Regions from separate parts of the Sinorhizobium sp. GQ132 genome, predicted to be linked through region 2. Evidence: riboswitches for the same ligand, from Rfam matches in the RefSeq annotation. Region 2 holds a riboswitch; the other holds the start of a gene.

Region 1 (5,828 bases), 400 kb from region 2:
TGGCGCGAGACGGTAAGGACGAACGAGACCGTTTTCGCAAGCTTCGACGGGGAGTATCGCAACGGCGCTCCGGCGCTCGTCGGCAACGACAAGGCACGCTATCTGGCCGTTGCGGCCAACGGCGCATTGCTCGACAAGGTGATCGGCGACGCGCTCGGCTGGGCTGGACTGGAAAGCCTGCCCGACCTCGGCGATCTTCGCGTGACGCGCCGCGGCAATCTCCGTTTCGCCTTCAATTTCGGCCGGATCCCCGCGGAGGTGCCCGCAGGGCCCTCGGCCGAGTTCTACCTGGGCGGCCGCACGCTGAAACCCGTCGATGTTGCGATCTGGAGGGAATGAACCCCGAGCATCGATGTAGCCGACCTTCAGGCAAGGTCACATCGTCGTGAGCTTGGACTGTACTTGATGACTTGTCGTGCCATTCGCCCTAGGTCGAACGCATGACCATGCTCGTTGTTACGTTCCTTGCGCTCTTCGGTTTCCACTCGGCGGCAGCCGCGCAGGATCAGTCCGTCACCACCTTGCTGACGGCCCTGGCGACCAGAGAAGAGTTGAACCCGCTGAAGACCGTGGTCGTTGCCAGGGACGGGGAGACGATTGCCGAGAAGGGTTATCGCGGCCACACGCCCTCGGAGTCGACCAACATCAAGTCGGCGTCGAAATCGATCGTATCCGCACTTGTGGGCATCGCGATCGGCAAGGGTCTGCTCGACGGCCCGGAGCAGAAGATCGCGCCGCTCCTGAAGGAAGACCTCCCGTCGCAGGCCGACCCCCGGATCAACGACATCACCATCGGCAACCTGCTTTCGATGCAAGCGGGACTGGGGCGCATGTCCGGACCGAATTACGGCCGCTGGGTGTCGAGCCGCAACTGGGTTCGTTTCGCACTGGCACAGCCCTTCGACGACGAGCCCGGAGGTCGGATGCTTTATTCGACCGCCTCGACCCATCTGCTCTCGGCAATACTGACCAAGGTCGGCGGCAAGTCGACACTGGCGCTTGCGCGCGAATGGCTCGGTCCTGTCGAGGGTTTCCGGATCGGCGCCTGGGAGCGGGATCCCCAGGGCATCTATCTCGGGGGCAACCAGATGGCGATGAGCGCGCGATCGCTGCTTGCCTTCGGTGAGCTCTATCGCAACCGCGGCCGCACCGCGGACGGACGGCAGGTCGTCCCGGCCGATTGGGTGGAGCTTTCCTGGCAGCCGCGCACGGCCTCCCGTTTTACCGGCGACGGCTACGGATATGGCTGGTTCACGCGCCGGATCGGCGACGAGGATGTGTATTACGCTTGGGGCTATGGCGGCCAGATGCTCTACATAGTGCCGTCCCTTGACCTGACCGTGGTCATGACGTCGGATGAAAGCGGCCCCTCGGCACGCAACGGCTATCGCGACGCTCTGCACGGGGTTCTGGCGGAGATCATCTCCATCGCCAAAGCGGATTGAGGCAGATGGTTCTGCTCTGTGCGCGTTAAACAACCATGTTAGCAAAAAGCGCCAAGGGCGCGTCAACCTTGATGAATTGACGCGCCTGATCGACTGACTCTTGGCGGCGGGTTTGCTTAGGCCGTCGGCTGCTTCGTCTTCCGGAGATAGGGAAGCACGGTGTCGAACGACCCGAAACGCTGCACGGCGTCCTCGTTGGAGACGGCGGCCGTGATGATGACGTCCTCGCCCTGCTGCCAGTTCGCGGGTGTTGCCACCTGATGCTTGGCGGTGAGCTGGATCGAGTCGATGGCGCGCAGGATCTCGTTGAAGTTGCGGCCGGTGGTCATCGGATAGGTGAGGATCAGCTTGATCTTCTTGTCGGGGCCGATGACGTAGACCGAACGCACGGTGGCGTTATCCGCAGGCGTCCGGCCCTCGGACGTCTCTCCGGCGCCGGCCGGCAGCATGTCGTAGAGCTTTGCCACCTTCAGATCGCGGTCGCCGATCAGCGGGTAGTCGACCTCGAAGCCGGTCGCGACCTTGATGTCGTTCTTCCACTTGGTGTGACTTTCGACCGGGTCGACCGAAATGCCGATGATCTTGACGCCGCGCTTGCGGAACTCCGGCTCGATGCCGGCCATGGCGCCGAGTTCCGTGGTGCAGACGGGAGTAAAGTTCTTCGGATGGGAGAAAAGGACAGCCCAGCCGTCGCCGATCCATTCATGGAAATTGATCGTGCCCTGCGTTGTCTCGGCGGTGAAATCAGGGGCGGTATCGTTGATGCGCAGACTCATGGCGTGTTCCCTCCTGTACGACGAAATTTTGCTAAGAATAACGCAATCGCCGCCGTTTTCGAGGAGGAAACGAGCGATTGACGGCGGCAGAAGGAATGACTGCATCATAGGTGGCCAGGCTGCGGGTATATTTTTGCCGGCTGGCCTAAAAGTCAGGTCTTACAAGCCTTTGCGCGGGTGCGTTGACATCGCTTTGCCACAGCCGCATAGATAGCGCATTCCGAGGGGAGCACCAGACGGTGCTGAGATGGCGTTGAGCCGGACCCTTGAACCTGATCCGGGTCATGCCGGCGTAGGAACGGAAAGAAGGCCGCCAGCGGCAAGTTCGCCTTTTCATCGCCTTTCCTGGATCTCCGTGATGTTCCGTCTGGAGATCGATCGATGACGTCCACTGCCGTACCGCTCGCAAGCATCATCTGCCCTCGTGCGAAGGAGGCCTGGGCATGACGGCGATTGCTCTCACCATCGCCGGCTCGGACTCCGGCGGCGGCGCCGGTATTCAGGCGGACCTCAAGACGTTTTCGGCGCTCGGCGTTTACGGCGCCAGCGTCATCACTGCGATCACGGCCCAGAACACCAGGGGCGTGACGGCCGTCGAGGATGTCTCCGCTGAAATCGTGTCGGCGCAGATGGACGCCGTCTTCTCCGATCTCGACGTGAAGGCCGTCAAGATCGGCATGGTCTCGCGTCGGGAAACGATCGCCGCCATTGCCGATGGATTGCGCCGGTCCGGAAAACGGGCCGTCGTGGATCCGGTCATGGTTGCGACCTCCGGCGACGCGTTGCTTCGGCCGGATGCCGTTACGGCGCTCATCGAAGAGCTGTTGCCGCTGGCGCTCGTCGCCACGCCCAATCTAGCCGAGGCCGCGCTGATGACCGGGCGCGCAATCGCCGAGGACGAGGCGGAGATGGCGCGCCAGGCGGAAGCGATCATGCGGACCGGCGCATATGCGGTTCTGGTCAAGGGCGGGCACCTGAAGGGCCGGAAGGCCACAGACCTCTTCTTCGACGGCGACACTCTTGTCCGCCTTCCCGCCGCGCGGATCGAGACGCGCAACGACCACGGCACCGGCTGCACCCTGTCGGCAGCCATTGCCGCCGGCCTTGCGAAAGGCTTGCCGCTGGTCGAAGCGGTGAGTGCCGCCAAGTCCTATCTGCATGCCGCAATCTTCGCGGCCGACCGCCTGGAGATAGGTCAGGGGCGCGGTCCGGTCCATCATTTCCACCGGTGGTGGGAAGATTGACTGCCGGGTGACGGCTCGGGGAGCTGAAGTGCCTCGCTATCGCCACTGTTGTTCAGCAGCATGACGGCGTCCATGGCTTCGATTGGCAATCGGTTCTCGCGATATGCATTTTCTTACCCGCCGGCTGGAGGCTTTCAACCGTGACGACCTGCCGGATTGGCGGCGGTCGCCTGGCAGGGTGCGGCGTTGTCTTTCGATGCTGCCGTCGCTGGTCGAATATTCGCTTTTCTATGCGCTGGCACTCGTTGCCCTTACGGCGGTCATCGCGCTAATGGCAGCCGCTTGGATCGTCGATCGCCGCAAGGTCTGACGGCGAAGGGCGAAAAGGCCGCGCACAGGTGGCGCGGCCGCGGTCGCCTCAAGCGGCGTTGTTTTCCGTAATCGTATTCTCGACGTAATATTTGCCGTAGCGGTGGCGGTATTTCTCCGCCCCGTCGAAGTCGCTGTATTTGCCGAGTTCGTTCATGTCCGTCTTGTTGAGGATGACGCCCAGCACCTTCGAGTTGATCAATGGTTCCGAGTTGAGCAGATCGCGTACGAGCCGCGAAGGCGTCCTTCCCCACTCGACCACGAAGAGAATACCGTCGGCAAGCGGCGCGAAAGCCTTGGCGTCGACGACGGGGGCGAGTGCGGCAAGATCGACGACGACGTAGTCGAAGGCGTTGCGGGCGTTCTCGATGAGGTTCGCCATGGCCGGGGAGGCGAGCAGTTCATTGCTCTGATGCCGCTGATGCGATGCGCCGCCGGCCGGAAGGATTGCGAGCTTGGTGCGCTGGTCCACCTTGATTCCGGCGGGCCAGGTGGCTTCTCCGGTCAGCGTTTCGACGAGCCCGGTGCGCGGGGCGGGCGTGATCATCTGAGTCAGTCCCGGCTTGCGTATATCGGCATCGATGAGCAGGGTCCGCTTGCCGCTCGCCGCCAGAAGTGCGGCGAAGTTCGCGGCAATGATCGACTTTCCCTCGTCCGGAAGGGCCGATGCAATGGCGATCACGCGGCTTTCGCTGCCGGCGAGCATCTGGTCGCAGGCAAGCTTGGCGTTGCGGAAGGTCTCCGCAAAGGTCGAACGCGGCGCATCGACGACGATGCGCGAAAGTCGTTGGAACGGCATCGTGTCGTCCACAGCTTCGTCGTGTCTTTTTACCGAGCCGAAATGCGCATGGACCAGTTGTGCCTTCTTCTTCATGCGCGTTCCGAGCAGCGGGACGTAGCCGAGCGAGCGATGGCCGAGGAGCGAGCGGATGTCGCCTTCCAGGCGGAAAGTCCGTTCGCGGAATTCGAGGAAGGCCGCGTAAGCCCCGCCGACCATCATGCCGAGCACGGCCGAAAGCGCGAGAGTCATCGTTTTCTTGGGGCTCGACGGCGACACGGGCACGCCGGCCTCGGAGATGACGCGCGCCTTGGCGATCGGGAAGGATTGCTGCTGCGTCGCCTGTTCGTAGCGGCCGAGATAGGATTCGTAGAGCGTCTTCAGAGCCGCTGCCTTCTGTTCGAGCTCCCTTAATTGAACGAGTTGCTCGCTGGCGTCGGAGGTCTTGCCGGCAATGCCCTGGATGCTCTTCCTGAGCGATGCCTCGCGCGACTGCGCGACCTCGTATTCGTTCTTGTAGCTTGCAGTGAGTTGCTGCAGTTCCTGGTAGATCTGCCGCGCGACATCCTCCTGCTCGGCGCGGAGCGATACGGCCTGCGGGTGGTCGGCGCCGAAATTATCCGAGACTTCCCGCTCGCGCTTGCCGACGGTGAGATAGCGGGTCCTAAGGTCACGGATCACCGAATTGTCACCCTCCTTTGAGGAAATGGTGGCGTTCTTGACCGCGTTCTCCGGTCCCTGGTCGACGATCGACTTGTACTGGTTGTAACGGGCCGACGCACTTGCCGTATCGGCCTGGGCGACGATGAGCTGGCTGTTGAGATCGGCCATCTGCTGCTCGGACATCAGCTCGCCGCGTGCAGCCGTCAGACCGTTCTCGGCCCTGAAATGCGCGACTTCGAGCGCGGCGGCCTGCGAGCGCTGCTGAAGATCCGTAAGCCGTTCCTGCAGCCAGACGGAAGCGCGCTCGGTCGCCTCGAAATTGGCGTTCAACTGATCGGTCAGATAGGCACTTGCGTAACCGCGCGCGATGGTCGCCGCAAGCAAGGGGTCGCTCGAGCGAAAGGCAACGGCCACGACCGAGCTGCGCGAAACACGCTCGACCGCGAGCGATTGCTGTATGATCGCGGCTGCCTTCTGCCGCCGTCCGTTGCGCGCCTGTTCTTCCGTAACGTCGGGACCGCCGGAAAAAAGCCCGGTCGCCGATTTCAACCAGTCCTTGACGACGGCAACGGGCGACTGCGGCGGATTGAGTATCGTATCGTTTTCGTCGAGT
Region 2 (5,828 bases):
CGGCCGATATCCTTTCCGCTCGTGGAAATATCCTTGATGACCAGAGTCTCGTTCGCTTCGTCCCAGGCGGCTTCGAGGTTGGAGGAGAGGACCAATTCGTTGAAGCCCAGCTTGCGAAGCTTGGCGAGAGTCTCGTCCTGCGTATGCTCCGGGATTTGAAGGGCGAAGTCCTGGTATCCGGCGCGGACGTCAGTCGGAATGCCGTTTCGCGGTTTCGCGAGCGCCAGCTCGTATCCCTTCATCGTGAAGCGGATGCGTTGCGGCCGATCGCCCTCTCCAGCATCCGGAGTGTCGTTGTATTCGTCCCAGTCTTCCACGCCGGTGCTCGAGTCAGGCAGATCGGCATCGATTCCCGCCACGCGGAACGTTCCGAACTCCGGCAGCAGCGTCGTGAAAGGGAAGTTCTCATGCTGCCCATCCTGCAGAGCGACGAACTTCTTCAGCGCTTCCACGCTGGGATCCCAGGAAAAGCCCGAAATGCTTGCTTCGGAGACTTTGACGTAGTCCGCGCCCTCCGCCATCGAGAAGCCATTCACCGACGCGTCAAGCTTCCGGCCATCCAGCTCGAGCGCGAGGCGATCCACCGCAAGCCTGATCCTCTCGCCCTCTTCACCATCCTTGTCCGGCGCGTCGATCTTCAGACCCAGCATTTCCATGTCGGCCTTCCTCGTCAAATCGGCGACCGACAGAATCCGGGCGAAATAGTCTTGACGCTCCGCCACGGGCAGATCCTCGGGCGACGAGACCGAGTTGAGCTTCTCTAGAGTCTCGCGAAGCGGCTCGTCCAGCATCCGCATGCTTACGCCGCTGCTGCGAACCTCGTCATAGCCGAAGCTCGCCTCGCCATCCGAGAAGGCTATATCCTTGATCGAGAATGGCCCATAGACAGGCCTTGCCTGCTCGTCGCCCGGCCCGGCTTTTTCAGTATAGATGCGGGCCAGATAGGCGGCATCGACGTCCTGCCCCGTCATGGCTCCGAGGGAGCCCGTCAGCCGCCTCTTCTCGCCGCCCTCTCCATCGGAGGCGCCTATGCCGGCTTCGAAGCTCGCACCACTCGCCGAATAGCGCGCGATGCGGCCATCCACGATACCTTCCGAGACCACGTTCTTGTAGACCAGCTTCTGCTCGCTACCGGCAACCGTCTGCGTGATGATCACCTCAGGGGCGGCGACGCTCTTTGCCGTAAAAAGCGCCAACTGTTTCGGCAGCGAAAGATCGCTTCCCGCGCCGAACATTTGCGCCAGCGTGTCGCGACCGAACTCCGCCTGCTCGACGATCACCTTCGGCACGGCGATCTTGCCCGGGCGCATATCGAGGTCCACGCCGCTGACCTCGAGCATGCCGTCCAGGAACAGGATCCTGGGCCGCCCGTCGATCGCGGCGACGCGAAGTTCGGATCCTTCCTTCAGCGGCAGCGTCAGGTCGCGCAGGTGAATGCGCCCGAAGAAGTCCGCTTCGACCGTGCCCACTCTGCCGCCCCGTTCGGCGATCAGCCTGCTCACGCTCTTTTCGACAGCGATCTTGTAACCGGTCGCGCCTGCGGCCGCGATTGCGATGACCGCAACAGCCGCCCAAAGCGCCTTGCGTCCCCTTTTCATGGTCCCCGTCTCCGCCTGCCCCAAGACCTTCACCCCTTTTCGCTATGCGCATCATGGCGCTTCAGACTCGGACGGTAAGTAGATTTAGAACTTTGCATTTGCAAGCATGGCGCGAGCCCTGCGCACGGGATTTAGCCGGTGCAAAAACCATCTTGACGCCGCGGCGATAACCGTCCCTAATTGCGCCATTCACCAGGGGGGTCCCGGCAAGGGGCTGAGATACTGCTAGCGCGCGCAGTGACCCGTTGAACCTGATCCAGTTCATACTGGCGTAGGGACGGTGCAGACGTGCAGCAGCCAGGATTCCGTTTACCGGCAATTCATCGGCGATACGTCTTTTCATCCTTCCGGCTTCAGAACTGGGTCTCCAACGCGAAAACATTGGAGCCTCAAGATGAATCTAATCAAGCCTCTCGCCGCTGCGCCCTCGGTCACGCAAGGACCGCTCCCGGCATCCCGCAAGGTTTACAAGCCGGGCGAGATCCACACGGACATCCGCGTGCCGATGCGCGAGATCGCGCTGCATCCGACCTCCGGCGAGCCGCCGGTGACTGTTTACGATTCCTCCGGCCCCTACACGGTCGAAAACGTGGATATCCGCATCGACGCGGGCCTGCCGCGCCTTCGCAGCGACTGGGTTCTCAAGCGCGGCGATGTCGAGAGCTACGACGGCCGTGCGGTGAAGGCCGAAGACAATGGCTTTGCGACCGGTGAAAGGCTGACGCCGGAATTCCCGATTCGTCACCAACCGCTCAAGGCTAAGCCGGGAAAAGCGGTAACCCAGCTCGCCTATGCCCGCGCCGGCATCGTCACGCCGGAAATGGAGTTCATCGCCATCCGCGAAAATCTCGGCCGGAAGGCCGCGAAGGAGGCGCTCGCCCGAGACGGCGAAAGCTTCGGTGCCTCGGTCCCCGATTTCGTGACGCCGGAATTCGTGCGCCAGGAAGTGGCGAGCGGCCGCGCCATCATTCCGGCCAATATTAACCACCCGGAAGCCGAGCCGATGATCATCGGCCGCAACTTCCTGGTGAAGATCAACGCGAATATCGGCAATTCCGCCGTCACCTCATCGATGGCCGAGGAGGTCGAGAAGATGGTCTGGGCGACGCGCTGGGGCGCCGACACGGTCATGGACCTTTCCACCGGCCGCAACATTCACAACATCCGCGAATGGATCATCCGCAATTCGCCGGTACCGATCGGCACCGTGCCGCTCTACCAGGCGCTGGAAAAGGTAAACGGCATCGCCGAGGATCTTTCCTGGGAGGTCTTCCGCGACACGCTGATCGAGCAGGCGGAACAGGGCGTCGACTATTTCACCATCCATGCCGGGGTCAGGCTTCACTATATCCCGCTCACCGTGGATCGCGTCACGGGCATCGTTTCGCGCGGCGGCTCGATCATGGCGAAGTGGTGCCTGCATCACCACCGCGAGAGCTTCCTCTACGAGCATTTCGAGGAGATCTGCGACATCTGCCGCGCCTATGACGTTTCCTTCTCGCTCGGCGACGGCCTGCGTCCCGGCTCCATCGCCGACGCCAACGACCGGGCCCAGTTCGCCGAGCTCGAAACGCTCGGCGAACTGACGAAGATCGCCTGGGCCAAGGATTGCCAGGTGATGATCGAAGGGCCGGGCCATGTGCCCATGCACAAGATCAAGGAGAACATGGACAAGCAGCTCGCCGTCTGCGGAGAAGCGCCCTTCTATACGCTCGGGCCGCTCACCACCGATATCGCGCCCGGCTACGACCACATTACGTCAGGCATTGGCGCGGCTATGATCGGCTGGTTCGGCACCGCCATGCTTTGCTACGTGACGCCGAAGGAACATCTGGGCCTGCCCGACCGCAACGACGTCAAGACCGGCGTGATCACCTACAAGATCGCCGCTCATGCCGCCGATCTCGCCAAAGGACACCCGGCCGCCCGAACCCGCGACGACGCGCTGTCGCGAGCCCGCTTCGAGTTCCGCTGGGAGGATCAGTTCAACCTCTCGCTCGACCCCGAGACCGCGCGCAATTTCCACGACGAGACGCTGCCGAAGGAGGCGCACAAGGTCGCGCATTTCTGCTCCATGTGCGGACCTAAATTCTGTTCGATGCGGATTTCCCACGATATCCGCGCCGAGGCGCAGAAGGAGGGCCTCGAGGCAATGGCCGCCAGATATCGCGACGGCGGCGACCTCTATATGCCGGTCGATGAAAGCAAGGCCGCGCCCGCTGGAGAATGAGATGCGCGTGCTGATCAGAGGGGCCGGCGTCGCCGGCCTCACCGCCGCCCATGAACTTCTCGGGCGCGGCGCCGCAGTGACGATCATGGAAAATGCCGCCGGCTTTACCGGGGCCGCTTCCTGGTATGCGGGCGGCATGCTCGCTCCCTGGTGCGAGCGCGAAAGTGCCGAGGAAACCGTCCTGAGGCTGGGGATCGGCGCCGCCGACTGGTGGGAAGCCGCGCTCCCTGCCGGTTCCGTGCATCGCAACGGCACGCTCGTCGTTGCGCAACCCCGTGACGGAGCCGAACTCAAACGCTTCGCCTCCCGCACCTCCGGCTTCCGCTCGCTCGATGCAGAGGAGATCACAGCGCTGGAGCCGGCTCTCGCCGGCCGTTTCCGGCAGGCGCTGTTCTTTCCGCAGGAGGCGCATCTCGACCCGCGCCGGGCACTCTCGGCGCTCCGGCAAGGGCTGACGGCACGCGGCGCGGTATTCGCCGGCGAGGACATGGACGATCGCGATTTCGCGCTCACCGTCGATTGCACCGGCGCGTCAAGGATCGGCGAGATCGACGGGCTACGCGGGGTGCGCGGCGAGATGGCCTATCTGCAGACGGACGAGGTGACGCTCTCGCGCCCCGTGCGCGTGCTGCATCCCCGCATCCCGCTCTATATCGTCCCACGCGGCGGCGGGCTCTTCATGTGTGGCGCGACGATGATCGAGAGCGACGACGCCGGCCCGATCACCACCCGCTCGCTGATGGAACTGCTGAACGCCGCCTATGCGCTCCATCCGGCTTTCGCCGAAGCGCGCCTGATCGAGACCGGCACGGGCGTACGCCCCGCCTTTGCCGACAACCTGCCGCGGGTCTCGCGGCGCGAAAACAGGATTACCGTCAACGGCCTCTATCGTCATGGCTTCCTGCTCTCCCCGGCCACGGCCCGGGAAGTGGCGGCGCTGGCCCTGGGCGACGAGACACGCAAAGGAGATTTCCGATGAAGCTGACCGTCAATGGCGAGGAACACGACCTTCTGGCCGTTACACTCGCCGAGGTCTTGCAGCGCCTCGAATTCGAGGGCGACTGGCTGGCGACCGCCGTCAACGGCGAACTGGTCCAGAAGGCAGACCGATCCAGCTACCGGCTGCAGGACAGCGACCGGATCGAGATTCTGTCGCCGATGCAGGGAGGCTGACGATGCCGCTATTCTATGGAACAGAAATCCGGTCGAGACTGCTGCTCGGAACCGCCCGCTATCCCTCGCCGACCGTGCTCGCCGAGGCGGTGCGGCGGTCGGGCACCGATATCGTCACGGTCTCGCTCCGCCGCGAGACGGCCGGCGGGCGGCAGGGCGGCGCCTTCTTCGAGCTGATCCGCGAACTCGGCGTGCGCGTGCTGCCGAACACGGCCGGCTGCCATTCGGTCTCGGAGGCGGTGCTGACCGCGAAGATGGCACGCGAGGTTTTCGGCACGAGTTGGATCAAGCTCGAAGTGATCGGTCACCAGGACACATTGCAGCCGGACGTCTTCGGCCTCGTCGAGGGGGCCCGCATCCTCACCGGGGAAGGTTTCCAGGTCTTTCCCTATACGACGGACGACCTCGTCGTCGCCGAAAGGCTGCTGGAGGCGGGCTGCCGGGTGCTGATGCCCTGGTGCGCGCCGATCGGCAGCGCCATGGGACCGCAGAACGTTCAGGGCTTGCGCGCCATGCGCGCGGAATTTTCCGACGTGCCGCTGATCGTCGACGCCGGCATCGGCCGCCCGTCCCATGCGACGACGGTCATGGAGCTCGGCTACGACGCGGTCCTGCTAAACACCGCCGTTGCCGGCGCTGCCGACCCCGCCGCCATGGCCGAAGCCTTCGCCAAGGCGATCGATGCCGGGCACGCGGCTCACGGCGCCGGCATGCTCGAGCCGCGCGACATGGCCGTCCCGTCCACCCCCGTCATCGGAAAGGCAGTCTTCTCGTGAAGCTCGACCCCTTCTATCTCATCGTCGACAGCGCCCAATGGATCGAGCGGC

The links. A riboswitch is a leader RNA that binds a small molecule or an ion and turns the genes downstream of it on or off. The one in region 2 is predicted to bind thiamine pyrophosphate.
Region 1: it holds a riboswitch for thiamine pyrophosphate, as region 2 does, so the genes downstream of both, thiD (bifunctional hydroxymethylpyrimidine kinase/phosphomethylpyrimidine kinase) here and thiC (phosphomethylpyrimidine synthase ThiC) in region 2, are expected to answer to the same signal.

Annotation. Positions count from the first base shown of each region.
Region 1 is NZ_JCAXDX010000001.1:222,039-227,866, reverse strand. Features, by position in the region: gene AC6CIG_RS00980 (beta-galactosidase) at 1-339, shown strand, start outside; gene AC6CIG_RS00975 (serine hydrolase domain-containing protein) at 441-1,445, shown strand; gene AC6CIG_RS00970 (peroxiredoxin) at 1,562-2,221, opposite strand; TPP riboswitch at 2,435-2,537, shown strand; gene thiD (bifunctional hydroxymethylpyrimidine kinase/phosphomethylpyrimidine kinase) at 2,665-3,465, shown strand; gene AC6CIG_RS00960 (hypothetical protein) at 3,569-3,775, shown strand; gene exoP (succinoglycan biosynthesis transport protein ExoP) at 3,824-5,828, opposite strand, start outside.
Region 2 is NZ_JCAXDX010000001.1:622,188-628,015, forward strand. Features, by position in the region: gene AC6CIG_RS02830 (aq_1923 C-terminal domain) at 1-1,622, opposite strand, end outside; TPP riboswitch at 1,783-1,894, shown strand; gene thiC (phosphomethylpyrimidine synthase ThiC) at 1,993-3,828, shown strand; gene thiO (glycine oxidase ThiO) at 3,830-4,807, shown strand; gene thiS (sulfur carrier protein ThiS) at 4,804-5,001, shown strand; gene AC6CIG_RS02850 (thiazole synthase) at 5,004-5,777, shown strand; gene AC6CIG_RS02855 (thiamine phosphate synthase) at 5,774-5,828, shown strand, end outside.